DNA from 2 places in the Microbulbifer epialgicus genome. Region 2 is predicted to be linked to the other one. Evidence: riboswitches for the same ligand, from Rfam matches in the RefSeq annotation. Region 2 holds a riboswitch; the other holds the start of a gene.
What was found. A riboswitch is a leader RNA that binds a small molecule or an ion and turns the genes downstream of it on or off. The one in region 2 is predicted to bind thiamine pyrophosphate.

Region 1 (15,852 bases), on a different contig from region 2:
GAATACATCCCTGTAAGCTCGTAATCGGCATCCATGCCTCATACGGTCCCGAGCGCAGTGTATTCTTTCCTTCTCCCTTTTTAATAAATGGGTATTAAAGAATTAGGTGAGTGTCAAATCGCGGAGTAGAAAAAAGAAACTATCGAAATAAATTCGACAGCTTCTCCTTGGGCTGTATGTAGATATATCCGACACTTGCCACAGCAGCCTGATCTTGGATTTTTTTAGTTAATACAAAATTTCTGTCTTTTTATTTTTTCTTTTTGTTTTTTCAGTTTACGGACTATTGCTCTGTTTGTTTCCTGACTATTGAGTATAAAATTGTCGATATTAGCGACAGATGTAGTGACCGGGGTTCAAAAGTGACCCACATGGTATGTTTCGGGAGTTGGGGATCGGGCAAATACACGGAAGTTATTGAAAAGTTAATGGTACAGCCAATTGAGCCGGGCACACTTTGCCAAAGAGGCTCACAACATTTCATTACTCAAAGGGAACCCCATGCTAACACCCAAACTTGAGGCTTGGTGGCAAACTCTGTTGTTATTTGCTTTAGCCAGTTCGACCGCGCTTGCAGTTCCAGGTGCGCCCACCATCAACAATATGGGAACCAGCTTTGCCATTATTGAAGTTGATGAGGCCGCCACCGCCTACGAACAGCTAGTGACCATCAAGGATTACGCCGAAGTGTCGGTGGCTTGGTCCAAGTTTTCTGGGGACGATGCCGACACTGCACAGTATCTGCTCAATGGACAAGTTGTACTCGAGCAGTCGGTAAGTGGTACCGGTAGCCAGAGCGGAACCGCCAGATTGCAGATCAGTGAAGGTGGCCAATACGAACTGCAAGTTGCCCTGTGTAATGCTTCCGGTTGCAGCAGTTCAGAAGCGACCGGCATCATCGTGGCTGATACCGACGGCAGCCACCTGGATCCAATCGTGCTCCATGATGGGGAGAACAACCGCCCCTACATTAACACCAGCGGATCCGTTGTGGGTGCTTACTTTGTGGAGTGGGGTGTATATGGTCGTAACTTCCCTGTTGACAAGATCCCGGCCTATAACCTTACCCATATCCTGTACGGCTTTATTCCCATTTGCGGTGGCGACGGCATCAACGATAGCCTCAAGGAGATTGAAGGCAGCTTCCAGGCTTTGCAGCGTTCCTGCTCCGGGCGGGAAGATTTCAAAGTTTCGATCCACGATCCATTCGCTGCACTGCAGAAGTCGCAGGCGGGGCAGAGTTGGTCCGATCCCTACAAAGGTAACTTTGGCCAGTTGATGGCGTTGAAGCAGGCCTATCCAGATATCAAGATACTACCGTCAATCGGCGGATGGACCCTGTCCGATCCGTTCTACTTCTTTGATGATCCGGTCCTTCGTGCCCGCTTTGTGGATTCAGTGGAGGAGTTCCTGCGTACCTGGAAATTCTTTGACGGTGCGGATATCGATTGGGAGTATCCAGGTGGCCAGGGGGCAAATCCTAACCTGGGCGACCCCACTACCGATGGCGAGACTTACCGCTTACTGATGCAGGAACTGCGCGCGATGCTGGACGTGCTCGAGCAGGAAACTGGTCGTGGGTACGAACTCACTTCTGCTATTGGTGCTGGCACTGACAAGATCGAGGATGTCGATTACTCGAACGTTAAACAGTACATGGACTACCTGTTTCTGATGACCTATGACTTCTACGGAGCCTGGAGTAACGAGACACTTGGCCACCAGACGGCGATTTATGCTCCGAGTTGGAATCCGATGGATGATTACAATGCCCATTCCAGTGTCCAGACATTGATCGGCGCTGGTGTACCACCGTCAAAGCTGGTATTGGGTACTGCGATGTATGGCCGTGGTTGGACCGGGGTTACCGGTTGGACGGGTGGTGATCATCTGACCGGCACAGCGACCGGTGCGGTTGCAGGCACCTGGGAAGCCGGCGTTGTGGACTACCGTGATATTGCCGGGAAGATAGCCAGCGGTCAGTGGCAGGAGTACTACGACAGTACTGCCCAGGGCGCCTATATCTTCAAAGCCGATACCAGTGACCTGATTACCTATGATAGCGCCACTTCAGTCATGCAGAAGGGTGCTTACGCGCGAAGCAATGGTCTCGCAGGTTTATTTGCTTGGGAAATCGATGCAGACAACGGTGACATACTCAATGCTATGCACGAGAGCTTAGGCCACGGTGACGGCATGGCCAATCGAGCACCGTCAGCCAATGCGGGTCTTGATCAGTCAGCGGTTAGCGGTTCTTCGGTGACTCTGAGTGGCAGTGCTTCCAGTGATCCAGATGGTGATGTCTTGACCTACTCTTGGACTCAGATTGGTACCCCTAAGGTAAAGTTAGAGGGTGCTGATAGTGCAACTCCTGCGTTTACCGCTGCGCAGGTTTCTATGGATACGTTGCTGACATTTGAACTCACTGTAAGTGATGGTGAGCTCTCGGATACCGATAATGTCATAGTGACTCTGCTACCGGTGGGAAATAATGCGCCCCCCGCTGTTTCCGTCCCGGCCAATGTCTCTGTTAACGAAGGTGAGAGTATCAGTGTTTCTGCCGATGCCAGTGACCCCGATGGCGATGTGCTTACCTACAGTTGGAATGCACCGGGCCTTGCTGTAGCCAATGGCGATACCGCCAATGCTACGTTCACTGCACCGCAGGTTCAAGCCAATACTGCTTTTACCGCAACGGTTACCGTCAGCGATGGCTTCACCAATGTTTCTGCCGACGTACAAGTGAATGTGATCAATATTACAGGGGGCAGTTGCAGCCAGTCCGACCCCAACGCAGATAGTTACCCAGCCTGGCGTGTGGGAGGCACTTACCTGGGCGGTGACCAGGTAAACCATGAAAATCTCGTTTGGCAGGCTAGGTACTGGACCCAGATGGAGCCGAGCATGACTGCAGCCGACTGGGCACTGGTCAGTAACGTCGAAATACCATGGAATGCAGCGACCATCTACAACGGTGGGGATGAAGTGAATCACGAAAGTGCCCGTTATCGTGCCAAGTGGTGGACCCAGGGTGATGTGCCTGGTGTTTCTGCCGCTTGGGAAGGGATTGGTCCCGCGACTTGCAATTGATCATTCTTGCAGGGTGGTAACCCGTTGTGCCGGGGGCGCTGGGGCGCCCCTGGTTCAGGACCATTCTGATTTTTCTGGCAGCTGGAACTGGCGAAAAAGGTTGCCCGCAACCTCTCTACGGCATTTAGGAAATGGAAAATGGGTGGGTTTAGTAGTAAAAAAGCGGCAGTTTCTTTTTTTTTAAAGCACCGAAAAGGCTTTTCCTTAGCTGTTTCGGCTCTAGTCAGTAGCGAAAATTAAGGATGGTTGCCTCGTCTGGAGTTCGGTTACTCCAGCCTATTCCGATAAAATTATGTATAGATTCCATATCGTAAAGTGCATCTTCCATGGTCGAATCGCTCGGCTTGTAAAATAGTTGCACCTAGTGAATCCGCAACATGATTCCTAGAGGGTATGGCGGTCGACTGCGTTTGAGATGATATTTTGCTTCCGCAAAAGTGATTTGGCGACTGATTCATCGCTATCTTGGTTGGTTGCCGACCACTACCAATTTGGTTCGAAATTATTCGGAGATTCTCAAGGGCCTTGTTAGCCTCCGCTTTCTGTTCATTTTCAAATACTTCCTCTATACTGCGCTCTACTTGTCGGAGTGCCTGTGGGCTGAGATCGCTGTTGCGAGATCCGTTGAACCTGATCGGGGTAACCCCCGCGTAGGGAACAAGATCTGAAGTTACCTGTTTTTACAGTTGGGTGGCTTTTCTCTTTATATTTGCCCTGGATGCTGCGACCTTTAAATTCCCAAGCTTTAAGGTTACGCATGTCCGAGATCATTGAACAATCCGGCAAAGCCGGAAAGTCTTCCCGCGCTGCCAGTCGCGATTCAGCGAAAGCATTCCTTGAAAACCTCACGGTTCAGTCTTTTCCCAATTCAAGTAAAGTCTATTTGCCTGGTGAAACCCCGGATATTCAGGTTGGTGCCCGCCAGATTTGTTTGGGAGATAGTGTGGTAGCTGGGGATGCAGAAAACCCCGTATTAGAGCCCAATGAGCCGCTCACTGTATACGATACCTCGGGCCCTTACTCGGAACCTAATTTCAAAGTGGATGTACGCGAAGGTTTACCCAAGTTGCGCCAGGGCTGGGTAGAGGCTCGCGGGGATACTGAGCAGATGGATTCTCGGCAGGCGGCCTACAGCCAGAAACGCATGGCAGATCAAGGGTTGGACCATATCCGCTTCGAAAATCTGCCGAGCCCTCGCCGGGCAAAACCGGGGCAGAATGTTTCGCAAATGCACTACGCCCGCCGTGGCATTATCACGCCGGAAATGGAGTTTGTCGCTGTACGCGAAAATATGGGACGGGCGAAAATAGCGGCGGAAATGAGTGAAAGTGAATACCAGAAAGCGCGCGAGGGTATTTTCATTCCCGAACAAATTACTCCGGAATTCGTCCGCAGGGAAGTTGCAGAAGGGCGCGCGATTATCCCAGCGAATATCAATCACCCGGAAGTGGAGCCAATGATTATTGGCCGCAACTTCCTGTGCAAGGTAAATGCGAATATTGGTAACTCCGCAGTAACTTCTTCTATTGAAGAGGAAGTGGAAAAGCTGGTTTGGTCCACCAAGTGGGGCGCGGATACGGTGATGGATCTCTCTACCGGGGCCAATATTCATGAAACCCGCGAATGGATTCTGCGCAACTCGCCAGTGCCCATCGGCACTGTGCCGATTTATCAGGCACTGGAAAAAGTGGATGGAATCGCGGAAAACCTCAACTGGGATGTTTTCCGCGATACTTTGATTGAGCAGGCAGAGCAGGGGGTGGATTATTTCACCATTCATGCGGGTGTGCTTTTGCGCTATGTGCCGCTCACCGCCAAACGTATGACCGGTATTGTGTCTCGCGGTGGTTCCATCATGGCCAAATGGTGTCTCGCCCATCACAAGGAGAATTTCCTCTACAGCCACTTTGAGGAAATCTGCGAGATTATGAAGGCCTACGATGTGAGCTTTAGTCTCGGTGATGGCCTGCGCCCGGGCTCCATTGCTGATGCTAATGATCAGGCTCAGTTTGGCGAGCTGCACACGCTCGGTGAACTTACTGAAATTGCCTGGAAGCATGATGTACAGACCATGATCGAAGGTCCTGGACATGTAGCCATTCATAAAATCAAAGAAAATATGGATGAGCAGTTGAAGCACTGCCATGGCGCCCCTTTTTATACTCTCGGGCCTTTGACCACAGATATTGCCCCTGGCTACGATCATATTACTTCTGGAATTGGCGCTGCTCTGATTGGTACTTTTGGTTGCGCTATGTTGTGTTACGTGACTCCGAAAGAGCACCTGGGCCTACCCAATAAAGAGGATGTTAAAGAGGGACTTATGGCCTATAAGATTGCCGCTCATGCGGCGGACTTGGCCAAGGGGCACCCGCGTGTACAGAAGCGCGATGATGCACTTTCCAAGGCGCGCTTTGAGTTTCGGTGGGAAGATCAATTCAATCTTGGTCTCGATCCTGAGCGTGCGCGCTCATACCACGATGAGACTCTTCCGAAGGAATCCGGCAAAGTCGCGCACTTCTGCTCCATGTGTGGTCCTAAATTCTGCTCGATGAAAATCTCTCAAGATGTGCGTGATTACGCTGCAAAACAGCAGGCGGAGCAGGGCATGGAGGCAATGGCGATTAAATTTAAGGATATGGGCAGCGAGATTTATCACAAGGGCTGATTGCAGCCTGGTAGCAAAACCTCATACCCTGTTGCCCATATGATTAACTGGGAAATACTACTGGGTCAGAAGGAAAGAATACACTGCGCTCGGGACTCGCTGTGAATACATCCCTGTAAGCTCGTAATCGGCATCCATGCCTCATACGGTCCCGAGCGCAGTGTATTCTTTCCTTCCCCTTTTTAGTATTTAAAGAGATGGACATACTTTTTTTAAAGTGTGTCTGCTACTCAAATTGTTAATCAGCTCTTTCCTATAGGTCAGCAGGACAACTTTCTGAAAACAGACCGATGGTGTAAAACGGAATTTGTGATCGCCGGGTATCTATTTATATTTTTAAGGCAGGTGTTCAGTGACAAGCGAAACCAAAAAGAAATCCAAAATAGCCATTGCCGGTGGAGGCCTGTTGGGCCGATTACTCGCCTGGCGACTTTCCCAGCAGAAGTTTGATATCACGGTTTTTGAAGCCGGAGATTTATCGACCCCCTCGGGTGCCTGCTGGGCGGCAGCAGGTATGATCTCGCCTTTATCTGAACTGGTTCGCACTGAAAAGCAGATATATGTTCAGGGCTTGCAGAGCCTCAAACTGTGGTCGGAGTGGTGCACTCAACTTGAAAGTCAGACCGGGCGATCTGTGGAGTTTCGTCGTGCAGGTTCTGTATTGGTTGCTCATGGCAAGGATAGGAATGAACTGTTGCAATTCCTGCGAGAGCTGCAAGGTAAATTGGGTGAGTCGGCAAAGGAGCAGGTTGAGTCTCTGAATTCACAGGCATTGGCTGCACTGGAGCCAGCTCTTGGAAGTTTCGAGATGGGCCTTTACCTGCGGGGAGAAGCGGATATCAACAACCACCGTCTGCTGCCTCTGTTGCTCAATGTGTTGCGTCAGCGAGGCGTAACACTGCGAGAGCGCACCCCGGTAAGTTGCCACCAGAAACAAATTTCTTTTGCCGGGGAGCAACAGCAATTTGATTGTGTGATCGATTGTCGCGGCCTTGGGGCCAAAGAGCAGATCCCCGGTTTACGCGGTGTGCGCGGTGAAGTCATGGTGGTTGAGTCCCACGAAGTTGTATTACAGCGCCCGGTGCGTTTACTGCATCCGCGCTATAAGCTCTACGCCGTACCGCGCAGTGATGGGAGAACAGTCATTGGGGCCACTCAAATTGAGAGTGAGGATTTATCTCCGATTTCGCTGCGCTCCAGTATGGAGTTGTCCTCTGCATTGTATTCTATCAATCCGGCCTTTGCTGAAGCCCGTATTGTGGAGACTCGCGTGAATTGCCGTCCCGCCACTGAGGATAATTTGCCACTTATCCAAAATGAGGAGGGATTAATCAGATTGAATGGACTTCATCGTCACGGTTATCTTCTGGCTCCGGCAGTGGTGCAACAAGTTGAAGAGCAAGTGGCACAACAACTGTTACAGGTGGCTTGATGCAAGTTTTAGTGAATGGGGAAGCGCATAGTCTTGAGTCTCCTATGGGACTCGCCGCGCTTTTACAGCAACTGGGATATTCTGGCGAGGCATTTGCCGTAGCAATTAATGGCGGCTTCGTGGCGCGCTCACAATATTCAGATACCCAGGTCAATGACGGCGATTGCCTCGATATTGTGGCACCGGTTGTGGGAGGATAAATATGAGTGATTTGTTGCAGCTTTATGGGGAGGCATTTAACAGCCGGCTTCTGATAGGTACTGCGCTGTATCCATCTCCCGCGATAATGCGCGAATCAGTGCGTGCTTCATCCTCGGAAATTATTACTTTGTCACTGCGTCGGCAGAATCCCGCACAGCAGAAGGATAATGTATTTTGGGATTATATACGCGAATCTGGCTGTCAGTTGCTGCCGAACACTGCGGGTTGTAAATCTGCGCGGGAAGCGGTAGAGCTGGCAAAAATGTCTCAGGAAATTTTCCAGACTGATTGGATCAAGTTGGAAGTCATCGGCGATGATTACAATTTACAGCCCGACTTATTCGGGTTGGTGGAGGCGGCGCGGGAGCTGGTTCAACTCGGCTTTAAAGTTTTGCCCTACTGTACTGATGATTTGGTGCTGTGTCGCAAACTTCTGGATGTAGGTTGTGAGGTACTGATGCCCTGGGGAGCGCCTATCGGAACCGGGCAGGGGCTGCTGAATAAATATAATTTACAAACACTACGTGAGCGCCTTAGCGATGTACCGCTAATTATCGATGCGGGTATTGGCGCTCCATCACAGGCCGCGGAAGCTTTGGAAATGGGCTTTGATGCGGTACTACTCAACACCGCTATCGCAAAGGCCCAGGAACCTGTGCTTATGGCGCATGCGTTTAAGCTTGCAGTCGAGTCCGGGCGCGCTTCATTTAATGCGGGTTTGATGCTCAAATGCCAAACAGCCAGCCCGAGCACTCCCACCCTGGATATGCCTTTCTGGCAGCAAGCCGAGAACCTGTCGCAGGAATAAAGCGTTTATGCGAGATCAAGTTTTAACGGATAAACCGATCGTCTGGACGATTGCCGGTAGCGACTCTGGTGGCGGTGCCGGCATTCAGGCTGACCTGCTGACATTTTGCGATCTTGGTTGTCACGGTTGCAGTGCTATTACTGCCAACACCGCACAAAATACTGTGGAAGTGGCAGCGATAAATGCTGTCTCTATAGAGGTATTAGGCTCCCAGTTGCGGGCTCTGCAACGAGACCTGTTTCCCGCGGCTATCAAAATTGGCCTGCTAGCCAAAGCCGAACAGGTTTTGGAGGTGGCTGATTTTTTGCAAAAGCTAAGGGCGCTTCAGCCTGTGCCCGTTATTTATGATCCGGTTGCCATTGCTACCAGTGGTGCCGGTCTTACCGAGGGTGATATTACCGCAGAAGTTCTGTCCCAGTTATTGCCGCAGTGTGACCTGGTAACCCCCAATTTCCATGAGCTGGAATGGCTTAGCCAGGTAACGGTTAAGGATGCCGAATCTCTATTGGGTGCTGCGCGCCAATTGCAGTCGGAAGGTGGTGCTGCGGTACTGGTGACCGGTGGCCACACACAGCTTCGCTTAGGTGAAGTCTCCGACCTACTCTGGGATGGCAAAAAGGCGGACTGGTTTATTGGCAGTGAGGTGTCAGGCAATAATACCCACGGTACTGGTTGCACCCTGTCTTCTGCCATTGCGGCCTGCCGCGCCTTGGGTTACCCATTGCGGGATGCCTGTGTGGTAGGTAAGGCTTATGTGCAGCGTGGCTTGCGCCTTGGAGCCAATACGCATATCGGCGCCGGTGCCGGCCCTGTAGGGCATTGCGGCTGGCCTTTGGAATTAGTGGATTTCCCCGAGATACTGGTTCCGGGTGAAGCGCGTGCACAGGATTACGGCCTGGGCGCTCAGGGTGTGGCGCAGCCATTTATTCATGGGTTTGCCGAGGTGGATTCCAGTAGAATGGGGCTGTACCCGGTGGTGGATACCCTGGAGTGGCTGCAACGCCTCGCTGAACAGGGGGTGCGTACCCTGCAACTGCGGATTAAAAACCCTGGTGAGAACCTGCGTGAGCAGATTGAAAGGGCAGTTGCCATTGGCAGGGCTTATAACCTGCGTCTGTTTATCAATGACTTTTGGCAGCTGGCGATTCAATGTGGTGCCTACGGCGTTCATTTAGGCCAGGAAGATCTGCAGGCGGCAGATCTGGCTGCAATTCAGTCAGCGGGTCTGAGGCTGGGTATCAGCACCCATGGCTTCTACGAATTATTGCTGGCCTACCGTTACCGCCCCAGTTACCTGGCCATTGGCGCTATTTACGCGACCAACACCAAGGACATGTCGGATCAGTTGCAGGGAGTGCAGAAGCTCGCACGAATGGCTGCTCTACTGCCCGATTATCCATTAGTGGCAATTGGTGGTATTAATGTGCAACGCGCCGGGGAGGTTATCGCTACAGGTGTTGGTAGTATTGCCGTAGTCAGTGCCATAACCAAAGCGGAAGATTACAAGCAGGCGGTTGCCGAACTGAACGCCCTGCTGGATAACGAGTATGCGGAAGTAGAGCCATGTTAAGTAGTAAGGAATTACAGCGTTACAGTCGCCAGATTATGCTGCCCCAGGTGGGAGAAGAAGGGCAGGAGAAACTGGCGTCTGCGCGGATTATGATCGTTGGCTTAGGAGGGCTCGGCAGCCCGGCAGCGCTGTACCTGGCGGCTGCTGGTATCGGTGAGCTGCACCTGGTGGATGGTGATCATATCGACCTTTCCAATTTGCAGCGCCAGGTATTGTACAAAACCAATCACCAGGGTAAATCCAAAGCAGTGGTCGCTGCGCAACAGTTGGCCGCTGCCAACCCGACTATTCGTATTCACCCCCACAATCAAATGGCGAATGAATCCTGGTTACGTGAGCAAGTTAAGCAGGTGGATTTGGTATTGGATTGCACCGATAACTTAGAAATTCGCCACACTATCAATCGCGTTTGCTATCAGACAGGGGGCCCTGTAGTGATGGCTTCGGTACAGGGGTTTTCCGGCCAGTTGATCAGTTTTGACTTCTCTAAAGGTAAAGGCCCGTGTTACGCATGTCTGTTCCCGCCCCATGAGCAAACAGAAGTTCAGAATTGCTCTACAACCGGTGTGATTGGGCCGGCGCTGGGGATAGTTGGCAGTATGCAGGCCCTGGAGGCTATCAAGTACCTGACGGGTATGCCGGTATCCAGCCTGAATAAACTGAATTTAATTGAAACTGAAACATTTGCCTTGCAGACGCTACAGCTGCCGAGACACAGCAATTGCGCTGTTTGCGGTGCCTGACCTATATTATTGGCTTTATACAGGGCTGATGATATAAGAATTCTGAGCCCTCGCTCTCCAGTGTGAATCTTTAGCTCTGGCACGATATTTATTTTTTGGTTTGGACCCTTGAGTTCGCTCTGGAAGGGGATTCCGCCAGATTTCCGGCATCTCCCTTGTGGTAATTGACTGGGTAAATATGCTTGTCTTTCTAGTGCCTTGTAAACGTGGCTCGGCTATATAGATAAGCTATTAAGCCGATAGCTTGTGAGGGATTCTTAAAGCTATCAGAATGGCAATACAACCACTTCGGTGACAAAAGTATTGGAAGAAGGATTTGTTTAATGAAAAAAATCGATATCGGTATTAGTGAAAAGGATAGGGAAAAGATCGCTGGCGGTCTCAAGCACTTACTGGCGGATAGCTACACTCTGTACCTGCAAACGCACAACTTCCATTGGAATGTTACCGGGCCATTTTTCCGCGAATTACACTTGATGTTTGAGGAGCAGTACAACGAGCTGGCCACTGCGGTAGATGATATTGCCGAGAGAATTCGCACCCTGGGAGTTTCTGCGCCAGGTACCTACCAGGCTTTTGGGCAGTTGAGCTCTATTAAAGAGGTTATAGAAATTCCCACCGCTGAGGATATGGTGAAAATTCTCACCAAAGGTCATGAGCAAGTGATTAAAACTTGTCGCGATGTATTAAAAGCTGCGCAAAAGGGCGAAGATGAGTCGACTATAGCCCTGGTATCCGACCGTATGCGCGTTCACGAAAAAACTGCCTGGATGCTGCGCGCTACCAGCAGCAAGTAGTTACTGGTTCTTCGAACAAATTACTGTTCCGGCAGTGACTACTGCCTGGTGAGTAACTCCAGGAATGCACTGGCGGGGGCAGAGAGGTTGCCGCGGCTTTTGAGTAGCGCGCCAACTTCCTGCGTCACCGCCGGAGCGGAGAGCGGCAGACAGGTTAAACCGTACTCTCGCATTTGTGCCTCACAAAGGCTCGGTACGGCACTGATTCCCAAGCCTGCCCTGACCAGCTGCCCGATAGTGCTTAGTTGGTTAGCTTCACAAACATATTGAGCGGCTTTCCCACACTGGGTAAAGGCAGTATCCGTCCAGCGTCGTACCGCTGATCCACGGTTCATCGATATAAAAGGGTGAGTGGCCAAGTCGCGCCAGCGTATTGTCTTTTTTTCCGCCAATATGTGTTCTCCGGGCATTACTGCGATAAAACGATCGCGCTCAAAGGGCACAAACTCCATTCCGCCAAGTTCATCCGGGCGAAAACTTATACCCAACTCCGCGCGTCCCTCCTGCACCGCCTCTACAACCCGTTCCATAACCACATCTTCCAGCACAATATTGATTTGTGGATACTCCAGATGGAAGTTTGCCAGCAGGGTGGGTACCCGGTTTAAGGCAAAAGCTGGGATAACCGCCAGCTGTAGCTGGCCGCGTTCCAGGCGGAAGCGCTGTTGTATAGCATCCAGGGATTGGTCCCAGCTGTTAAGCAGCTGTTCCGCACGAACCAGGAACTCGCGCCCTTCTGGGGTCAAGGCCAGCTGACGACCATCGCGACTGAATAGGGGGCCTCCGGTGGCTTCTTCCAGATTGCGGATGGCCACAGAGAGCGCTGGCTGGGAAGAGTGTAACTGGGCACTGGCCTGCGCCAGGCTGCGGCTGCGCGCTACGACAACGAAGGCGCGAAGCTGTTTAATAGTAGCGCTCACTGGGGCTCCAGGTACTTCAGAGAATGTTAAATTTTATTAAAGAAACCATCGAAAGATTAAAATAGTTTAAAGTCGTCAGGCAAGGCATGATTGCCGCTTTCGCCCTGGCGAAGGTCAAATAATCACCGAGAATAATGAACCTACAAGGTCTGCTGAGATGAAGGACAACGCACAACCCCTTTGGCAACCGAGCCCAGAGGCCATAGCTGCCACCCAAATGGATGAGTTTCGCCGACTGGTTAATGAGAAACACCAGCTACAGCTTGAAGACTACAACGCGCTTTACCAGTGGTCTGTTGAAGAGCGTGAGGCTTTCTGGAGCGATTTGTGGGATTTCTGCGAAGTAGAAGCCGGTGTGCGCGGAGAAGAGATCTTGGGCCGCGACAGTATGCCGGGCGCTGAGTGGTTCCCCGGTGCACAACTTAATTTTGCCGAGAACCTGCTGCGCTACCGTGACGATAAGCCGGCTTTGGTAGAACGCTTGGAAAATGGCAGCCGTCGCCAGCTCAGTTATGCGGAGCTATATAGCCGGGTAGAGCGCCTGGCCGCAGCCCTGGCCGATCAGGGCGTGTCCGAAGGGGATCGTGTAGCTGGCTTTATGCCGAATGTGATCGATGCCATAGTGGCCATGCTGGCAACTACCAGCCTTGGCGCTATCTGGACTTCCTGTTCGCCGGACTTTGGCATCAATGGTGTGTTTGACCGTTTCGGCCAAGTGGAGCCGAAAGTGCTATTTGCCTGCGAGGGCTACCTCTATAACGGCAAAGTAATCGACTCGCTGCCGCGCCTGCGCGAGATAGTGGCCCGCATCGACTCTATTGAGAAGCTGGTGGTGGTGCCTGTCGCCCGCTCTCAGGAGGAAACGGCTCAAGTACTGGCGGCGAAACCGTTGGATAAAGCGGTGCTGCTGCCGGAGTTCGAAGCTGGAGCGCCCAAGCGTGTACTTACCTTTGTCCAAACTGCGTTTGATCACCCCCTGTATATCATGTACTCCTCAGGTACTACTGGAGTGCCGAAGTGCATAGTGCATGGTGTGGGTGGTACCTTACTCCAACAGCTGAAGGAGCATCGCCTGCATTGCGATTTGCGTCGTGAGGACTCCCTGTTCTACTTCACCACCTGCGGCTGGATGATGTGGAACTGGCTGGTAAGTGGCCTGGCTTGCGGTGCAACCCTGGTGCTGTTTGATGGCTCTCCCTTCTATCCAGAGTCCAGGAGCCTATGGGATATGGCAGATGAGGAGGGCATTAGCGTATTCGGCACCAGCGCCAAGTATATTGCCGCCCTGGAGAAGAGCGGTTGTAAGCCTCGGGAAAGCCACAAACTGGAGAAGCTGCGCGCGGTGCTGTCTACCGGCTCGCCACTGGCCCATGAAGGCTTCCGTTATGTTTATCGAGATATAAAGGAAGATCTGTGCCTGTCTTCCATTTCCGGTGGCACCGATATTATTTCCTGCTTCGCCTTGGGCAACCCGACTTTGCCGGTCTATGCGGGAGAGCTTCAGTGCCGCGGCTTGGGTATGGCTGTTGAAGTCTGGAATGACGATGGCAAAGCGGTAACTGCTGAGAAGGGGGAGCTGGTGTGCGCCAAGTCTTTCCCCTGTATGCCGATCGGTTTCTGGAATGACCCCGATGGGGTGAAATATAACAGTGCCTACTTTGAAAACTGGCCGGGTGTTTGGGCGCACGGTGACTATGCAGAAATTACTTCCCATGGGGGTGTGATTATTTACGGCCGCTCCGATGCGGTACTGAATCCCGGTGGCGTACGCATCGGCACTGCAGAGATCTACCGCCAGGTGGAGAAGGTTGAGGAAGTACTCGATAGCATCTGTATTGGCCAGCATTGGCAAGATGATGTACGGGTGGTGCTCTTTGTAGTGCTGCATGAGGGAGTGGAACTGGATGAGGACTTGGTGCAGAGAATTCGTTCTACCATTCGCGCTAATACTACCCCGCGTCATGTACCGGCCAAGGTGATTCAGGTGGCTGATATTCCGCGCACGATTAGCGGAAAAATTGTTGAGTTGGCAGTGCGCAATGTGGTGCACGGCAAGGCGGTAAAAAATAAGGAAGCCCTTGCTAACCCCGAGGCATTGGCACTGTTCGAAAACCTTTCGGCACTGAAAGAAGACTGAGGCTTCTAAGGCATTTAGGGTACGTAGGCGGGCGTTATTTTGTTTACGCCATTTCTGCGCTACCCTTGCCTAGTAGAAATACCAATAAATTCACGGCAGAAGAACAGGTATGGTTACTTATCTCTATTGGGCGGCGGTTATCGCCCTGGTTATTCTCTCCCTCTTTGTCGGCAGCCGCATGGGCAGCTTGAAAATCGGTGCTATTGCGGCCGCAGTTTTCTTCTTTGCAGGCTGGTTGGCGTATTACTTCCACTACGAACAGGTCTTTGTAAAACGTTTCGGCGGGGTGATGCGTATTTCTGTGCCTGACGGTTTCCGGCATATTGGCGCCACCTGGAAAGAGGACAATCTCTGGATTGAGAATTACGATCCCAAAACCAATCAATGTATTTTCACTGAATACTCCAAGGGCAATATTCTCGAGGGGCGGGTGATTATTCAGGATTGTAATCCGCTACTTGGCAACCCCAACACCCAGCCATAAATCATTTTTTTCCTGGCCGGCGATTAATGCGGGGCTATCAATTGTTTCGCCTTTCGCCGGCGAATCTTACCCGGATATCACTAGTTCCGGGGCAAAATCTGATGTGAAGGGAACGGATATCCGCTAGTACGCGAAGTAGTCGCTGTAGACAATGGATTAATAGTTTGCGAACTCTCTTTGTCTCCCTGCTTGTCGGTTTTGCACTACTGCCCCTACAGCGGGCGGTAGCCATTCCCTTTTTCTCCAAATTGCCGGGCTTTTTCCTCTATGTACAAGGCGATCCTCAATTGCAGGATAACCTTCGCAAGGAACTCAACGAGCTGCGTAAAAACAGTAGTGCCCTCGAGAGCTATGAAGACCCACAGGATATCGCCCACTATGAACGCGGTAACCTGGAAAAGTTGCTGCGATCAGAGGGATATTACGATGCCACTGTACGTGAGTCGGTACTGGGTAATGAGATTGTTTACCAAGTGGTACCCGGCCCGCAGTATTTGATCAAAAGCCTGGATATTGAAATGCCCGCAGGTCTGCGCGCGGGCTTTCCCGGCTTGCCGATCTCGGTGGGTGATCCACTTCAGGCTGATGAGGTACTGGAAGGTGTGCAGGAAATTACCAAGTATCTCAATAACAATGCCTGCTTGCTCAATGTCGATGTTACCTATCAAGCCACAGTGATTCACCAGGAGGCCGCCGCGCGCTTGGTGTACCGTGTAGCGCCGAGCCCGGAAGTGATGGTGGGCGATGTGCAAATCCTCGGTGCCACTTCAATTGAAGAAGACTACTTGCGCAGCAAGTTGAATATTAATCCAGGCGATTGTTTCAGCCGCAGTAAATTGGATGCAGCCCAGTTGCGCTTGTTGCGCACCAATTTAATTTCCAACGTGACCCACCAGGTATCGGAACCCTATAGCGGTCTGGTGGATGTCACTTTTATTGTGCAGGAGCGTAATCATCGCACCATTACTTTGGGGGTGGGGTATACCTCTGATGAGGGCCCAG
Region 2 (15,852 bases):
CCATCTCCCCTCCTGTCACCTTGTGACGCAAATTGTCACTTTCATCACCTGTTGCGCGCAGGGTAAAAGATTCGAAGGAAATCGGGTGGGTACCAGTTCTCAGGAAAGTGGTCCAAACTGCAAAATTGGCAGGAAAGGAGGCAAAGTGCACAGTTTTTCAGGGCACTTTACCCGTTTACAAATATTAGGGAGTAAAGATCTGGAAAATATGATCAGTTAGATCAGGGATCGATAGCCCCCTGTTTCGGGGCTTAAACCAGCTATAAGTATGACTCAGGGCACCCACCAATAGTCGCCGTACCAGAGCAGGCGCACCGCCGGGGCATTTGGCCGCGACAATTGCATCCAGCCAGATCTGCTCATATTCTTCGCGCAGCCGCAATACTTCCTCCTGGCTCTCCTCAGTCAAGCTACGCCACTCCGTTACTAAAATGGAGAACCCTGGCACCGCCTGTTCGTGGATAGCCTCAAGCTCAGACTGTATGCAGGCGCGCAACTTCTCCTGCGGACAGCCAGCATTCTCTGCAGCACTACGCATTCTCGCGCTGGCTAAGGTGATGACCTCTTTCATTACCGCGCAGAGAATCTGCTCCTTACTGGCAAAATGGTGAAAAATACTGCCAGAAAGTATGCCAACTTCCGCGGCCAGGTCACGCACCGTGGTACGGGCAAATCCCCTTTGCTCAAACAGGCGCGCTGCAGCAAACAGTAAACGTCCGCGGGGAGAAGCGGGGTCAGTTAGCAGCCCTTGCTCGACCAGGGCACCTATTAATTGTTGTGATGACAGTTGACTCGGCGCCTCCGCCAACGCTTGCGCACTCTCTCGCACGAATTTCTCCAAAACTCTTTCAGGTAATCAGCCCGGAATATTAGCGATCTTATGAATTTCTAATCAAATAGACGCCAACTATTGAATACCAAGCGCTTGCTTGGTAGCGTTAAGCCATTCTGCGTTTTCCCACGCGCAGGCGCAAGCACTGACAAGAACAATAAAAACTGAACAGGCCTTACGGGCCCGAAAAAAAGGAAACTTTCATGCGCTATCAAAGCCAGCTGCGCTCCGGCAGCTTTAGTGAACAAACCCATATTGTCACTGGCGGCGGCAGTGGTATTGGCCGCTGTATCGCCCACGAACTGGCCAGCCTCGGCGCACATGTGGTGTTGATCGGGCGCAAGCTGGACAAATTGGAAAGAGTTGCCGGCGAGATCAATAACGACGGCGGCGAGTGCAGCCTGTTCAGCCTGGATATCCGCGATGAAGAAGGGGTCCAGGAAACCGTTGGGCAAATTACCCAGGCCCAGGGCAGGATTCACGGGTTAGTGAACAATGCCGGTGGCCAGTTCCCCTCCCCCCTTGAGCAAATCAATACAAAAGGCTTCGATGCCGTCGTGCGCAGTAACCTGCTCGGCGGTTTCTTGATGTCCCGCGAAGTCTTTGTGCAATCAATGAAACAACACGGCGGCAGTATCGTAAATATCACTGCAGATAATGCCGGCGGCATGCCGATGATGGGCCACTCCGGTGCCGCCCGCGCGGGCATGGAAAATATTACTGAAACCGCTGCATTGGAGTGGGCATCCTTGGGAGTTCGGGTCAACGCTGTAGCGCCCGGCTATATTCTCTCCAGCGGTTTCGATACCTACGATCCCAAATTCCTGCGCGAACTACTGCCGGGCTTCCGCGACAGCATCCCCCTCTACCGAATGGGTGAAGAAGCCGAAGTGAGTGGGGCCGTTTGTTTCCTGCTTTCTGATGCGGCCAGCTATATCACCGGGCAAACCCTGCGTATCGACGGTGGCTCCAGTCTCAAGCACCACTGTCCCCTTTGGCAGCCACAAGCCGCCAATAACTCCAAACGCTTTAATGGATTCCACCGCAAACACCGGCCCCAGGTAGTGAAAGAGCTGGAAGCGGAGGGCAAACTCTAATGCAGCCGATTGATTCCCAGCTCGACAACCGCTCGGCAGAGTTTAATGACAACAAAGCTGCAATGCTGGAGCAGATCAACCAGTTTCGTGAGGCTGAACAGCGCTCGGTACTGGCGGAAAAAAGCAAGGCCGCTCGCTACCGTGAACGGGGCTGGCTACTGCCACGGGAGCGACTCAATTTACTGCTTGATCCCGGTGCACCTTTTGTGGAGTTGTGCTCCCTCGCCGGCTATAAACTTTTTGACGACCAGGATGGTACCGGCGCAGGCGGCGGTGCCATTTGCGGTATCGGCCAGATCAGTGGGCGCCGCTGTATAGTGCGGGTGGCTAACTACGCGGTGAAAGGCGGTACCATCTCCCCTGCCGGGATGGATAAAGCGCTACGAATGCAGCAGATCGCTCTGGAAAATCATCTGCCTATAGTGGCCCTGGCGCAAAGTGGTGGCGCCAATCTGATGTATGCCACCGATACTTTTGCACCCGGCGGACGCAGCTTTGCCAACCAGGCACGTATATCCGCCGCCGGTATTCCGCAAATCACCGTAGTGCATGGTGGTGCTACCGCTGGTGGGGCTTACCAGCCGGGGCTGTCAGATTATGTGGTAATGGTGCGCGGGCAAACCGGCATGTACCTGGCAGGGCCACCGCTGCTTAAAGCTGCCACCGGTGAGATTGCCGATGAAGAGAGCCTTGGCGGAGCGGAAATGCACTGCACTGAATCCGGCAGTGGCGATTACCTGGCAGAAAATGATGCCGACGGTATTCGTATAGCGCGGGAAATTGTCGCTACCCTTCCCTCTCCACAGCAGAGTATCTCGAAAAAAGATTACGAGGACCCGCTGTACCCTATCGAGGACCTACTTGGCCTGATCCCGGCAGACAGTAAAAAGCCCTATGACGTGCGCGAACTCCTGGCGCGTATTGCCGACGGCTCCACCCTGTTGGACTTTAAACCGGAGTTTGATCGGCAGACCGTGTGCGGTCATATCCGTATCGAAGGCTTTCCCGTAGGCATTATCGGCAATAACGGCCCCATCACCCCCAAAGGGGCCAACAAGGCCGCGCAGTTTATTCAGCTGTGTGAACAGAGCGGCACCCCACTGCTGTTTTTACACAATACCACCGGATTTATGGTGGGTACCGAGGTGGAGCGCAACGGCATTATCAAGCACGGGTCAAAAATGATTCAGGCCGTAGCCAACGCCAGCGTGCCAAAACTCAGTATTGTCGTAGGCGGTTCCTATGGGGCCGGCAATTACGCCATGTGCGGTCGCGGGTTCGATCCCCGCTTTATTTTTGCCTGGCCAAATTCCCGCACCGCAGTCATGGGCGCAGCCCAGGCCGGCAAGGTTATGCGTATCGTCACCGAGCAAAAAATGCAACGCAGTGGAAGTGTCGATGAGGCAGTATTAGACAAATTGGAAAACGATACCAGCGCCTTTATGCAGAGCAACTCCGACGCCCTCGCCTGCAGTGCCCGTCTGTGGGATGACGGCATTATCGATCCTCGCGATACGCGCAAACTCTTGGGCATGTTGCTGGAGGTTTGCGGTGAGGCAGAGCAAAGCAAACTGAACAAAAATACTTTCGGCGTAGCAAGGTTTTAGAGCGGAAAGCCTGGGCAACAAGGAAGTGCGGTTGCCCATTACCACAATCACCTGGTTCACACTTTGAGGAAGGGAAAACAATAATGATATTTAACGACCAACACCGGGAACTGCAACGCACTGTACAGAATTTTGTACAGCAGGAAATCAAACCCAACGTGGTGGAATGGGAAAAAGCCGGCCGCTTTCCTATCCGCGAAGTTTTCCAGCAACTGGCCGGTCTCGGCCTGCTCGGTATCAGCAAGCCTGCGGAATTCGGTGGTCTCGGCCTCGACTTCAGTTATGAAGCAGTTTTTCTGGAGGAGCTGGGCGGCGGTCAGACCGGTGGCGTATCCCTGTCAATTTCTGTACAGACCTCCATGTGCACCCCCGCCCTGGCAAAGTTTGGCAGCAAGGACCTAAAAGAGCAGTTCCTGGTTCCCGCCATAAGCGGAGAGATGGTCGGTTCCATTGCCGTATCCGAGCCCGGAGCCGGTTCCGATGTCGCTTCCATTAAAACTACCGCCAAGAGCGATGGCGACGACTACGTGATCAACGGCAGTAAGATGTGGATCACCAACGCCCCCTGTGCCGACTTTTTCTGCACCCTGGTCAACACCAGTGACGACAAAGCCCACCGCAACAAATCCCTGGTAGTTATTCCAGCAAAAACACCGGGTGTACGCATTGGTGAAAAACTCAACAAGATGGGTATGCGCTCATCGGAAACCGCCCCTATCTTTTTTGACAATGTGCGCATACCCAAACATTTCCGCATTGGTGATGAGGGCTCCGGTTTCCTGCTGCAGATGCTGCAATTCCAGGAGGAGCGCCTTGCGGCTGCAGCACTGAACTTAAAAGGCCTGGAAAATTGCGTAAACAGCACTATCGAATACGTGCGCGAGCGCCAGGCCTTTAACGCTCCACTGCTCGACAACCAGACTATCCATTTCGCACTGGCGGAAATGCAGACTGAGGTGGAATGCCTGCGTTCATTAACTTGGCGCGCGGTTGAAGCCTATGTGGCAGGAGAAGATGTCACTACCCTCGCCTCCATGGCCAAGCTCAAGGCAGGCCGCCTGACTCGCTCTATTCCAGACCAGTGCCTGCAGTTCTGGGGCGGTATGGGCTATATCGAAGAAACCGCTATCAACCGCGTTTACCGCGATAGCCGCCTCACTGCTATCGGCGGCGGCGCAGACGAAGTCATGCTCGGCATTATCTGTAAGCTGATGGGCATTTTGCCCGGCAAGCGCAAACCCAAAGCGTGAGGTCAGATCCGTGCAGACAATTATTGATGAAACCATCGGAATCGCCAGCCACCTCACCCTAAATCAACCTCAGCAGCGCAACGCAATCAGCTTGCAAATGGTGGACGAACTTCTGCAAAAGCTTGCAGAAGCGGAGGAAGATCCACAGGTGCGGGCTATAGTGCTGCGGGGTGCAGAGCATAACTTCTGCGCCGGTGGCAATATTGCCAATATGCTCAACGCCCAGCAGAGCGATGGTGGCAGCGATGCATACTTTCATATCAACCGCCGCTTCGGCGAATTGATGGAACGATTTAATCGCACTCCCCTGGTGGTTATTGCCGTATTGGAAGGTGCTGTAATGGGCGGTGGTTTCGGTCTCGCCTGTAGCGCCGATATCGCCATTGCTGATCACAGCTGCCGTTTTGCCCTGCCGGAAACCCGCCTGGGCTTACCGCCGGCACAAATCGCCCCATTTGTAGTGGCACGGGTCGGCCTCTCCCAAGCCCGGCGTCTCGCACTCAGTGGAGCAAAAGTTAATGCGCAACAAGCTTTGGAGATCGGATTAATCCATCAGCTACTCGACGGTCCAGAGGCCCTCGAAGGCGCACTACAGGAACACCTGGGCGCAATCAATGCCTGTGCTCCCGGCGCCCTAGCCACCACCAAACAGATCTTGCTCGATGCAGCGCAGGTCACTGACGAGACTGCCTTAGGCCAACTGCTGGACGGCGCCGCACGGCAATTTTCTCGCGCAATTCAGGGCCATGAGGGGCGCGAAGGCGCCCGTGCATTTCTGGAAAAACGATCACCGGAGTGGCAGCACTGATGTCGACAACAGAGACCCTGCTAATCGCCAACCGTGGCGAAATCGCACTGCGAATTATGCGCACAGCCAAGGCGGAGGGCTATCGCACCGTCGCCGTCTACAGTGACGCGGACCGCGATGCTTTACACGTGCAAACTGCCGATATCGCCGTGGCAATTGGTGGACAGACTTCAGCAGAATCCTATCTGGACATCCAAAAAATTCTCGACGCGGCAAAAAAATCCAGAGCCACCGCCGTTCACCCCGGCTACGGTTTCCTCGCAGAGAATGCGGAATTCGCCAGCGCCTGCGAAGAAAGCGGACTGCGCTTTGTCGGCCCCAGCGCAGAAGTGATAGAGCTGATGGGCAACAAACGCAAAGCCAAGGAGTTTGTCGCCGCTGCCGATGTCCCCTGCATTCCCGGTTTCCAGGGCGCTCAAGACGACGATACCTTAATCGCCGAGGCACAGCGCATCGGTTTTCCTCTGATGATCAAGGCCGCCGCCGGCGGAGGTGGGCGCGGCATGCGCCTGGCTCACAGAGATACAGAACTGGCCTCCCAGTTGCGCGCCGCACGTAGTGAATCCATGAGCGCTTTCGGCAGTGACGAATTAATTCTGGAAAAGGCACTGATCAACGCGCGCCATATCGAAATCCAGATCTTTGCAGACAGCCATGGCAACTGTATTCACCTGGGGGAGCGGGATTGCTCCGTACAAAGACGCCATCAAAAGGTGGTCGAAGAGTGCCCTTCTCCCGCAGTAGACGCCCACCTACGGGAGAAAATGGGGGAAGCCGCAGTCACCGCCGCACGAGCCTGCAGTTATAAAGGCGCGGGCACCGTGGAATTTCTGCTCTGTCCCAACGGCGAATTCTATTTTCTGGAAATGAATACCCGCCTGCAGGTAGAGCACCCAGTTACAGAAATGGTAACCGGATTTGACCTGGTAGCTTGGCAGCTAACAGTAGCCCGTGGCGAAGTCCTTCCCGTCTCCCAGCAGCAGGTAACCCAGCAGGGGCACGCCATCGAAGTCCGACTTTATGCTGAAGATCCAGAACAGCAGTTCCTACCTCAGGCAGGAAAAGTGCTCTATTGGCTGGCGCCTGAGGGGGAAGGAGTCCGCATTGACCACGCGCTAAAAAGTGGGGGCGAAATTACTCCGTTTTACGATCCCATGCTCGGCAAATTAATTGCCTGGGGACAGGATCGTGAAGAAGCCAGACGTAAACTTGCCCGCGCCCTAACACAACTACAATTTATCGGCCCGAAAAATAATATTTACTTCCTGCGGAAAATCTTGGCAGAGCCCCAGTTTATCTCTGGTGATGCCGATACCAGCTTCCTTGACCAGAATAGCGCACTGACATCTGCAGAACCAATTCCTGCAGAAATTGCTGCCCAAGCAGTACTACTCAATCACTTGCGCCACTCCAACCCTGGGGAGCAGCGCAGTGGCCGCAGTGATTGGCGCAGTGGTGATAGCAGCATTCCGCTGAACTATCGGCTGGAAACTTCCGGAAAAACTCTGAATTGTGAGCTGTTGGCGTTGGGGGAAAATATTTATCAAATCTCTCTTGGCGAGCAGCACTTCCAAATTCAACGGGTCAGTTTTGAAAAGTCACAAGATGAAACCGAACTCTTTAACACAGAGCTTCTACTGAACGGTGTTAGCCACAAGAGATTGTTCCTTGCCAGTAAAAACAACCTCTACCTACTGTTAGACGGCGGACAGTTCCACTTTGTAGACATCACCCAGGCCCCGGCCAAATCGAGCCTGAATCAAGGCAGTGGCCGTATTACCGCCCCTATGGACGGTTGCCTGGTACAGATACTTGTTGAGCCCAACCAAAGGGTTCGATGCGGAGATACCATCGCTTTGATGGAAGCCATGAAGATGGAACACGCTCTGCGCGCTGACCGCGATGGCACCGTGATCAAACTCGGCGCCCACGCAGGAGACCAGGTGCGCGGCGGCCAACTCCTGGTCCAGATCGAAGCTGCACCCAGTGAAACCGCCAAAATTCCCAGCGATGCCACATCCTAAAGGAGTTCACTATGTACGATATCGACGCCTCCCGCATGGCCAGCCCCTATTATGACGAAAGCCATCAGGAATGGCGCAGCCAGCTGCGCCGCTTCGTCGACCAGGAAATCACCCCCTACATCACCGAGTGGGATGAAAAAGGCCAGCTTCCCGCAGAACTTTGGAAGAAAGCTGCAAAAGTTGGCCTTCTACAGATGGGCTTTCCGGAAAACTACGGTGGCATTGAAACCGATGTTTTCCATATGATCGTCGCCGCCGGAGAGTTGGCCCGCACCGGAGCCGGAGGCCTCTCCGCCAGCTTGATGATCCACGGCATCGCCCTGCCCCCATTACTACATTACGGTAGTGAAGCCCTGAAGGACCAGATTATTCCCGCAGTGTTACGCGGCGATAAACATATTTCCCTCGCCGTCACTGAGCCAGGAGTTGGTTCAGATGTTGCCAATATCCAGTGTCGTGCAAAGCGTGATGGAGATAACTATATCGTGACAGGGGAAAAGATTTATATCACCGGAGGCATGCGTGCCAACTGGTTTACCACAGCTGTACGCACCGGCGATGAGGGCTTCGACGGCATCTCCCTGCTGCTCATTCCCGCAGATGCAGAAGGCGTGAGTCGGCAGCTACTCGACAAAAAGCAGGGATGGTGGTGCTCAGATACCGCCAGCATCTTTTTCGATCAAGTGCGTGTACCCGCAAGCAACCTGATCGGTGGTGAGAACCAAGGCTTTCTACCCATAGTACACAACTTCAATCGAGAACGCCTGGGCATTGCTGCCTCCTGTGTAGAGTACAGCCGAGCCTGTCTGCAAGATGCCATTGAATGGGCCCAGGAACGACAGACTTTCGGTAAGCGCCTGGCCAATCACCAGGTAATCCGGCATAAATTTGCGCAGATGCTCCAACGTATCAACGCCACCCAAGCTTATCTGGATCTCTGTGCCTGGGCAGAACAGCAACAGAAACTCAAAGTAGCTGACATCGCCCTACTTAAAGTTCAAGCGACAGAAACCCTTGAGTTCTGCGCTCGGGAGGCAATGCAGGTGTTAGGTGGTGCAAGCTATATACGCGGCGGACGGATTGAGCGTATCTATCGTGAAGTGCGGGTGAATGCGATTGGAGGTGGTTCGGAGGAAATTATGCGGGATTTGGCTTCCAGGCAGATGGGAATCTAGAAAATACCAAATACGGTAGTGTTCAGAATTCTGAACACTACCTGGCCACTATGTATAGCGCCTCCAAATACCACTCCAACAATTTATGCTTACCTTCGTTCAACACAATAATTCAACTGTAGATGAGTAAAAATCTACAAGAGACTCTCGATCCTCTCCACTTCGCGCCCGAATTGCCAAACTTTGTAAAGTGGCATGGAGTAGTTTCGCAGTTGTCTTAGTATCCCTGCTTGACGGCCAGTCCCCATTCTCTTGAGCTCTCTCTAATCGGCACTTGAGACGACTGTCAATTTCGGCAATCAGAGTTGCCAGATCACGTCTAATCTCAGGGTGGGCCACAGATTCCACAGGTGCCGTACAGGTAACAAAGCAACCCAGCAACTCCTCGTTATCCAGGTAGGTTGTTAGTGCCCGTTCGTAGAATCGCGACATAGCTTCTTTCAAGGTACAACTTTCATCCAAAATGGTATCGAGTTCATCACCCAGCTGATTCGCAAACTGCGTAAAAGCTTTGCGGTAAATGGACACCTTGTCGCCGAAAGCGTTATAGATACTCGGCCTGTTCATCTCCATGGATTCAGCCAAATCATCTAAAGAAGTCGCTGTAAGGCCTTTACGCCAAAATACCTGGAGTGCTCCCTTAAGGGCCTCAGCAGCATCATATTTGGGCGGTCGCCCCCTTCTCTTACTCATTTTTGTATTATTTCGCACATAATTGTTGACACCAGGGAAAGCCTACCATACTTTATTGTTCGAAACGGTACAAAATAAGAATTATCATGGAACTGACTACGAGTAAAACTCCACCATCTCTACCATGTCTGGCCTGCAGCTTTGTTACCTCCAGCGTTAAAGCAACACTGATACGTACTGCTCGCTTCGTAAAAAGGGAACATGTTCAATATGTTGCCAAAGAGGTCTATCACGTTCCTGATTCGATAAACTGTAAAAAGGCACTGAACATGGTGGCTAAATGTAGTCCTGATTTTCTGCTCAATCACTGCCTCAGAAGCTATGCATTCGGCATTGCTATGAGCCACAAAGTGAAGAAACCCATTGACAAAGAAATCTATTTTCTTGGGGCCATCATGCATGATCTTGGACTCATCACTGCCTATGATATTGGCGGCACTTTTGAACTGGATGGAGCTCAAGCCGCAAGATCCTTTTGTAGAGGCCGTAATATCTCTCAAGAGAAGGCAGATTTGGTGCATGAGATAGTTGCTCACCACAACTCCGTCGGTATTGCACACAAAAAAGATCCAGAAGTTGCCCTATTGCACTTTGCTGCTGGACTAGATGTCGCTGGATTGTGGCTGAATGACATCCACCCAAAGACCCTAAGCGAAGTAATTGATGAGTTTCCCAGACTAGAATTTAAGAAGGGTATGAAAACCTTGCTCGAAGACCAGGTCAAAAGAAAACCAGATAGCTATATGAGGCCATTTCTAAAACTCGGTTTTCTAAAAAAAATAGATGATACCCCATTTTAAATAGGTTTCCTCATATTTCATTTTAATAATATGACAATATCTTCATGTCAGGAGCATCGCCATGCATCAAAAAAGACATATTTCTACTCGGTCGGAAGTAATGGATATACTTCTCTCACGACACACTGTGAATACATCCCTGTTTGCCCCTAATCCACAACTGTCCCTAGTGAAGGGGATTTTTTCCCTCCGCCTTTTTAGTAGAAGTTTAATGTATATTAGCCTAATCGCCATTAGCTCCTTTCTAGTTAGTGCCTGCGAATCTGGGCTTCGGCAAACCATAATGAAGCAGGCAATTCCTATTGACTACTTCGAGCCATTTACAGAACTCCCCGCGCAATTTGTAGAACATAGTGACCGTATCTATAGTTTCCGTCTGGGCATGAATCGAGCAATGGTTCTAAGGACTAGTGACGGGCTAGCAGTGTTCGATAGTTTTAACAAGAATTTCAGTAAAGCACTTTCCACCGAGTTACAAAAACGGTTTCCAGAACTGCCGGTACGCTGGTTGATATACTCCCACAATCACTTGGATCATATTCGTGGCGGAGCATATCTCAGCCCTGAAACTGTAGTCGGGCATATTGAGATTAACCATCTAATTCAAGATTGGGAGCACCCCTTGAATGAAGTCCTACCTGTAACCAAGCCAATAGAAGGTGATACCTCCCTCAAACTTGGTGATCAAATTGTTCATTTTCTCTATATGCCTAAATCCCACTCGTCAACGTTGTATGGATTCTATATTGAAAGTGAGAATACCGTATTCGCTCCAGATATGATGTTCGTCAACACTTTTCCTCCCTTTGGTCTGCCCGACTGGTATTACCCCGGATACATTCGAGCGCTCGACCGACTGATTGGACTCAATGCAAAAACCTATATTCCCAGCCACTTTAACGAAGGGAATAAAGCAGATTTGATCAACTATAGGAACATGATGGTAGACTTTCGAGAAGTTGTAGCGCGGGAAATGGCAAAACTTGATTATGAACCTGATCAAGGAGCAAAGTTACGAGCTATTTTCGACGTTGCCTACCCTGAGCTGCAAAAAAAATATGGGCACTGGCATGGTTTCCACGCCATGTTTATACCCCACTTTGCGGGACAGGTCGGGGGCACCTATTTGGGATACTAAATTAAGTTTTTTTTGGTAGTTATGGGTTCTTTACCTCCCCCTACAAAGCCTGTCCAAATTATTTGGCAATATGGGGACATTGAAGGCACTAATCAGAGTAACCTGCCCTGAGCATCGAACAGAAGGAACAACCCACCAAACTTCTGTCATTCTGAGCCTTAAACTTGGATCCCCCTTCCGCTCTCAACTTCTGCTATCATCGCGCCCGCAAACCTAAGGGGTGGCCTTGGCCTGAGATGCTTGGAAGGGTCTATAGATCTTTCTGAGCAAACCCTTGAACCTGATCCGGTTAATACCGGCGTAGGAATAGGTAACCTCACCAAACGCCTCCTCACGTCGCGCTCCGGGTCTCTTTCACTTGTGTTGATTCGAGAGAGAACCATGAAGAATCTGTTCAAAGCCCACCCGATCGCCTGGTCTGTAAGCCTTGCTGGCTGCTTTTCTGCGGGGCTGGCAGTTGCGGCTGAGCCTAGGGAGGCCGGGATTGAAGAGGTTGTGGTCACAGCCCAGTTGCGCGATACGAACCTGTTTGACCTGACTGCCAGTGCGACTGTAGTTAATGCAGACACAATCAAGGCCCGGGGTGCTAGCAATCTGGACCAGGTCCTGAACATGACACCAAATGTTAATTTTTCATCTGGTGCCTCACGGGGCCGCTTTGTCCAGATTCGCGGCATTGGTGAGCGCAGTCAATTTATAGACCCGGTGAATCCATCTGTGGGCTTGGTTATCGATGGTATTGACTTCACCGGCCTCGGGCTCGCTGCCAGCACCCTGGATATCGATCAAGTAGAGATTCTTCGCGGGCCGCAAGGCACTGCGTATGGTGCCAACGCCCTGGCGGGTCTGATCAATATGACCAGCGCCGCTCCCACCACTGAGCCCATGGCAAAAGTATCTGCCGAGGTGAGTGAATACAACGGACGCAATATTTCTGTAATTTCTAGCGGCCCATTAACTGATCAGCTTGGTTATCGAGTCGCTGCTAACAAGCAAAAATCCGATGGCTATACAGAGAATGCATTCCTGGGCAGTGATAATACCAACAATATTGATGAATCAGTGCTAAGGAGTAAGCTGGCCTACACGCCTAGTGACAACCTAAAGTTCGCTCTTTCACTGCTCTATGTAGATGTTGACAACGGCTATGATGCCTTCTCCTTATACAACACCCGTGAAACACTCTCTGATAAACCTGGCTGGGATCGGCAGGAAACCTGGGCCGGAGCCCTAGCCGCACAGTGGTCAGGGAGTGAGCTATTCCACCTGGATGCCACGCTGAGCATCGCTGACTCAGATACAGAGTACGGTTACGATGAGGATTGGAGTTATCAGGGCTTTCACCCGTGGGAATACAGCCAAACAGACAATTACCAGCGTGACAAAGAGAACATCAGCTTGGATTTGCGCCTGCTTTCTACTGATGCATCCAAGCTCTTTTTCGGGCGTAGCAGCTGGGTTGTGGGTTTATATGAGCGTGTAGAGCGTGAGGACTTATTGCGCACCAAGACCTCGAATGAGGAGTTCGGGGCTGATATTGAACACTTTTCCAGTGAATTTGACACACGAAACACAGCTATTTATGGCGAGCTTAATACTGAATTGACCGACAGCTTAAATCTAGTGACTGGGCTCCGCCTGGAAAAGCGAAGTGCTGATTACACAGACTCCCTGTTCACTGCCAGGGATACCAGCGAGGACCTCTGGGGTGGCAATATCACTCTGGAGTATCACTACTCCGAAAATACTATGGCGTATGCGACAGTATCCCGAGGATACAAGGCCGGCGGTATCAATGGTGTAATCATCTCTGAATCAGTGAGTAATGAAGAGATTACCCCTAATTTCTTCGATTTTGATACAGAAAATATGCTCAACTACGAAATAGGCGTCAAAGGCAATTGGTTCGACAACCGCTTGCACGCCCAGTTGGCCGCCTTCTACCAGGATCGCAATGATGTCCAGGCCAAGCAGTCAGTCTTTAATCCAGAATATTTCTCTTTTAATGACTACCTAGCGAATGCTGCAGGCGGTGAAACGACAGGTGTAGAAGTTGAGTTTAATTACTTTGCTACGGATACCCTGCGTTTCTTTGCCTCTGTAGGCTGGTTAAATGCGGAGTTCGAGAACTTTATTACCAGCTCTCATGTCGACGCAAGAGATGATTCCCAAGGAGTACCCTTACCTCCTGTAAACCTAGATAGCCGAGACGTAGCTCATGCGCCGGGATATCAATTTTTCACTGGCAGCGAAATTTCTCTCTTGCCCAACTTAGTTCTACGCTTAGAGCTGGAAGGCAAGGACGAGTTTTACTTTTCTAATAGCCACAATGAAAAATCCAATGCCTATGAACTAGTCAATGCCCGACTGACATACCAAGGTGACAATTGGGATCTATCCCTTTGGGGTAGAAATCTGACTGATGAAGACTATTACACCAGGGGTTTCTACTTTAGCAATGAATATGGCAACAACCCTAGCAATGGGTATGCGCCAGAAGCCTATTATCAGTTTGGTGAGCCCCGTATCGCCGGTTTAAGCGGTACTTATACCTTCTAATAGATATACGATTAGGGGCGGCCGATACCGCCCCGACTTTTGCTGTCAACAGGAGGCGTTGTGAGGCTCTCGGTAGAAATCAGTATGTACCCGCTGAAGGATGAGTATATCCGCAGCATCCAGGCATTTATTGATCGACTCAATAACCATCCAGAGCTCAGGGTGATTACCAATACTATGAGCACCCAGATTTTTGGAGACTACGATATGCTGATGGATGTACTCAAGTTAGAAATGCGCAGGTCTTATGAACAGTTTGGCCGCGCCATCTTTGTTTGCAAATTTATAGACGGGGACCTTGCCCCAACGGTATCCGATGTTTGATCAAGATTTCACTAGCGCCATTTTAGCTTCTATCAGCGCGATGTCCGCATGGGAAATTGCTGCAGTTATATTGGCCCTCACCTATCTGTTTCTTGCAATGCGTGAGAAGATCAGTTGTTGGTACGCCGCTTTTGCCAGCACAGCCATTTACTTTTTCTTGTTTTGGGATGTCAGTCTACTGATGGAGTCGGCCCTGCAAGTATTTTACCTGGTGATGGCAGTTTTTGGTTGGTGGCAATGGCGTAGTCATCAGGACAAACAACAGAATATCAAGATTCACCGCTGGCCAATTAGCACCCACCTTCTCGTACTAGCCACTATTAGCGGCCTAACCTTATTGCTAGGCTATTTTCTGGAAAAAACGACAAGTGCCGCGCTACCCTACCTGGATTCTTTCACCACTCTTGGAGCCATAGTTACTACTTATATGGTTACTAGAAAGGTATTAGAAAACTGGATTTACTGGATTGTGGTTGACGGTGCCTCTATTTACCTTTACCTGGATAGAGGGCTCTATCTAACTGCAGCCCTATTTTTGTTATATGTCATTTTGGTAATTATCGGCTTTTTCCAGTGGTACGCCATCTATAAAAGGGAAAAGCAGAGTGAAATAACCAATCTGGGGGCTGTGCTTGACAATCAAGCCACCACTGCTTAAGGAGCCTCTAAATAATAGTCATTTATAGAGACCTCTCTCAAGCCATGAGCAAAAGCCATGATCATTTTCTACCCCATGACTGGCACCTGTGGAGCCAATCCAAACCTGTAGTGATCAAACCACTCACGGGAGGGCAAACTAACCAAACATTTCTCATCCAGTCTGGAACAGAGCAGTTAGTTTTACGAATCAATTCGCAGGTAAGTAAAGCACTTGACCTGAATCGCGGAGCAGAAACCCATGCTCTTATAAACGCTAATCATGCAGGGCTATGTGCCCCTCTAGTTTATGCCGATCCGACTCACCGATATCAGGTCACTCGCTTTATATCAGGACACCCCTGGAAAAAAAATGCTGCCGGCTCTCTAGAACAGCTAGCCCGGCTGCTTAGCAGTATCCACCGCCTACCCTCTATCGACACCTACCTGGATGTACCCCACAAGATTAATAGCTACTGGGCATCAATCGATAAACAAGCGAGTTTCTATTCCTGCTTGGAGCAAATCCAGCAAAAAATTCCTTCGCAAATAACCTCCGCAAAACAGCTAGGTGATGATCCTACTCTTTGCCACAACGACTTAAGTGCTGGAAATTTGATCATTGGAAGGACTGGCCAGCTTTATGCCATTGATTGGGAATATGCGGCTATGGGCGATCGATTCTACGATCTCGCAGTTATCGTAGAAGAACACAATCTCGACAGGCTTCAGCAACAATCCCTACTGGAGTACTATCTCGGGCACAGCCTAGATGAAGATCACTGGCAGCGTCTTTATCTATGGCGCACAGTCTACAAGTACCTCTGCCTACTATGGTATGCGGTGCAATGGAGCACCGGCCCCTCCAAAAGTAAGCTTTTTGCTGAAAAAATAGACAGCTATAGCCAA

Region 1: another riboswitch for thiamine pyrophosphate. It lies ahead of thiC (phosphomethylpyrimidine synthase ThiC); the one in region 2 lies ahead of ACCI49_RS18260 (TonB-dependent receptor).

Annotation. Positions count from the first base shown of each region.
Region 1 is NZ_JBGMEK010000045.1:12,227-28,078, reverse strand. It holds gene ACCI49_RS16740 (glycosyl hydrolase family 18 protein) at 502-3,090, shown strand; gene ACCI49_RS16735 (transposase) at 3,314-3,451, opposite strand; TPP riboswitch at 3,666-3,764, shown strand; gene thiC (phosphomethylpyrimidine synthase ThiC) at 3,848-5,758, shown strand; gene thiO (glycine oxidase ThiO) at 6,111-7,190, shown strand; gene thiS (sulfur carrier protein ThiS) at 7,190-7,390, shown strand; gene ACCI49_RS16715 (thiazole synthase) at 7,393-8,199, shown strand; gene thiE (thiamine phosphate synthase) at 8,207-9,769, shown strand; gene ACCI49_RS16705 (HesA/MoeB/ThiF family protein) at 9,763-10,512, shown strand; gene ACCI49_RS16700 (Dps family protein) at 10,836-11,309, shown strand; gene ACCI49_RS16695 (LysR family transcriptional regulator) at 11,348-12,229, opposite strand; gene ACCI49_RS16690 (acetoacetate--CoA ligase) at 12,387-14,366, shown strand; gene ACCI49_RS16685 (hypothetical protein) at 14,476-14,850, shown strand; gene ACCI49_RS16680 (autotransporter assembly complex protein TamA) at 15,015-15,852, shown strand, end outside.
Region 2 is NZ_JBGMEK010000058.1:1,895-17,746, reverse strand. It holds gene ACCI49_RS18315 (M48 family metalloprotease) at 1-151, opposite strand, end outside; gene ACCI49_RS18310 (TetR/AcrR family transcriptional regulator) at 185-829, opposite strand; gene ACCI49_RS18305 (SDR family oxidoreductase) at 1,036-1,929, shown strand; gene ACCI49_RS18300 (acyl-CoA carboxylase subunit beta) at 1,929-3,536, shown strand; gene ACCI49_RS18295 (acyl-CoA dehydrogenase family protein) at 3,620-4,786, shown strand; gene ACCI49_RS18290 (enoyl-CoA hydratase/isomerase family protein) at 4,797-5,594, shown strand; gene ACCI49_RS18285 (acetyl/propionyl/methylcrotonyl-CoA carboxylase subunit alpha) at 5,594-7,618, shown strand; gene ACCI49_RS18280 (acyl-CoA dehydrogenase family protein) at 7,630-8,793, shown strand; gene ACCI49_RS18275 (TetR/AcrR family transcriptional regulator) at 8,893-9,486, opposite strand; gene ACCI49_RS18270 (HD domain-containing protein) at 9,573-10,286, shown strand; gene ACCI49_RS18265 (MBL fold metallo-hydrolase) at 10,570-11,424, shown strand; TPP riboswitch at 11,631-11,748, shown strand; gene ACCI49_RS18260 (TonB-dependent receptor) at 11,806-13,983, shown strand; gene ACCI49_RS18255 (YkoF family thiamine/hydroxymethylpyrimidine-binding protein) at 14,044-14,307, shown strand; gene pnuC (nicotinamide riboside transporter PnuC) at 14,300-14,965, shown strand; gene ACCI49_RS18245 (phosphotransferase) at 15,010-15,852, shown strand, end outside.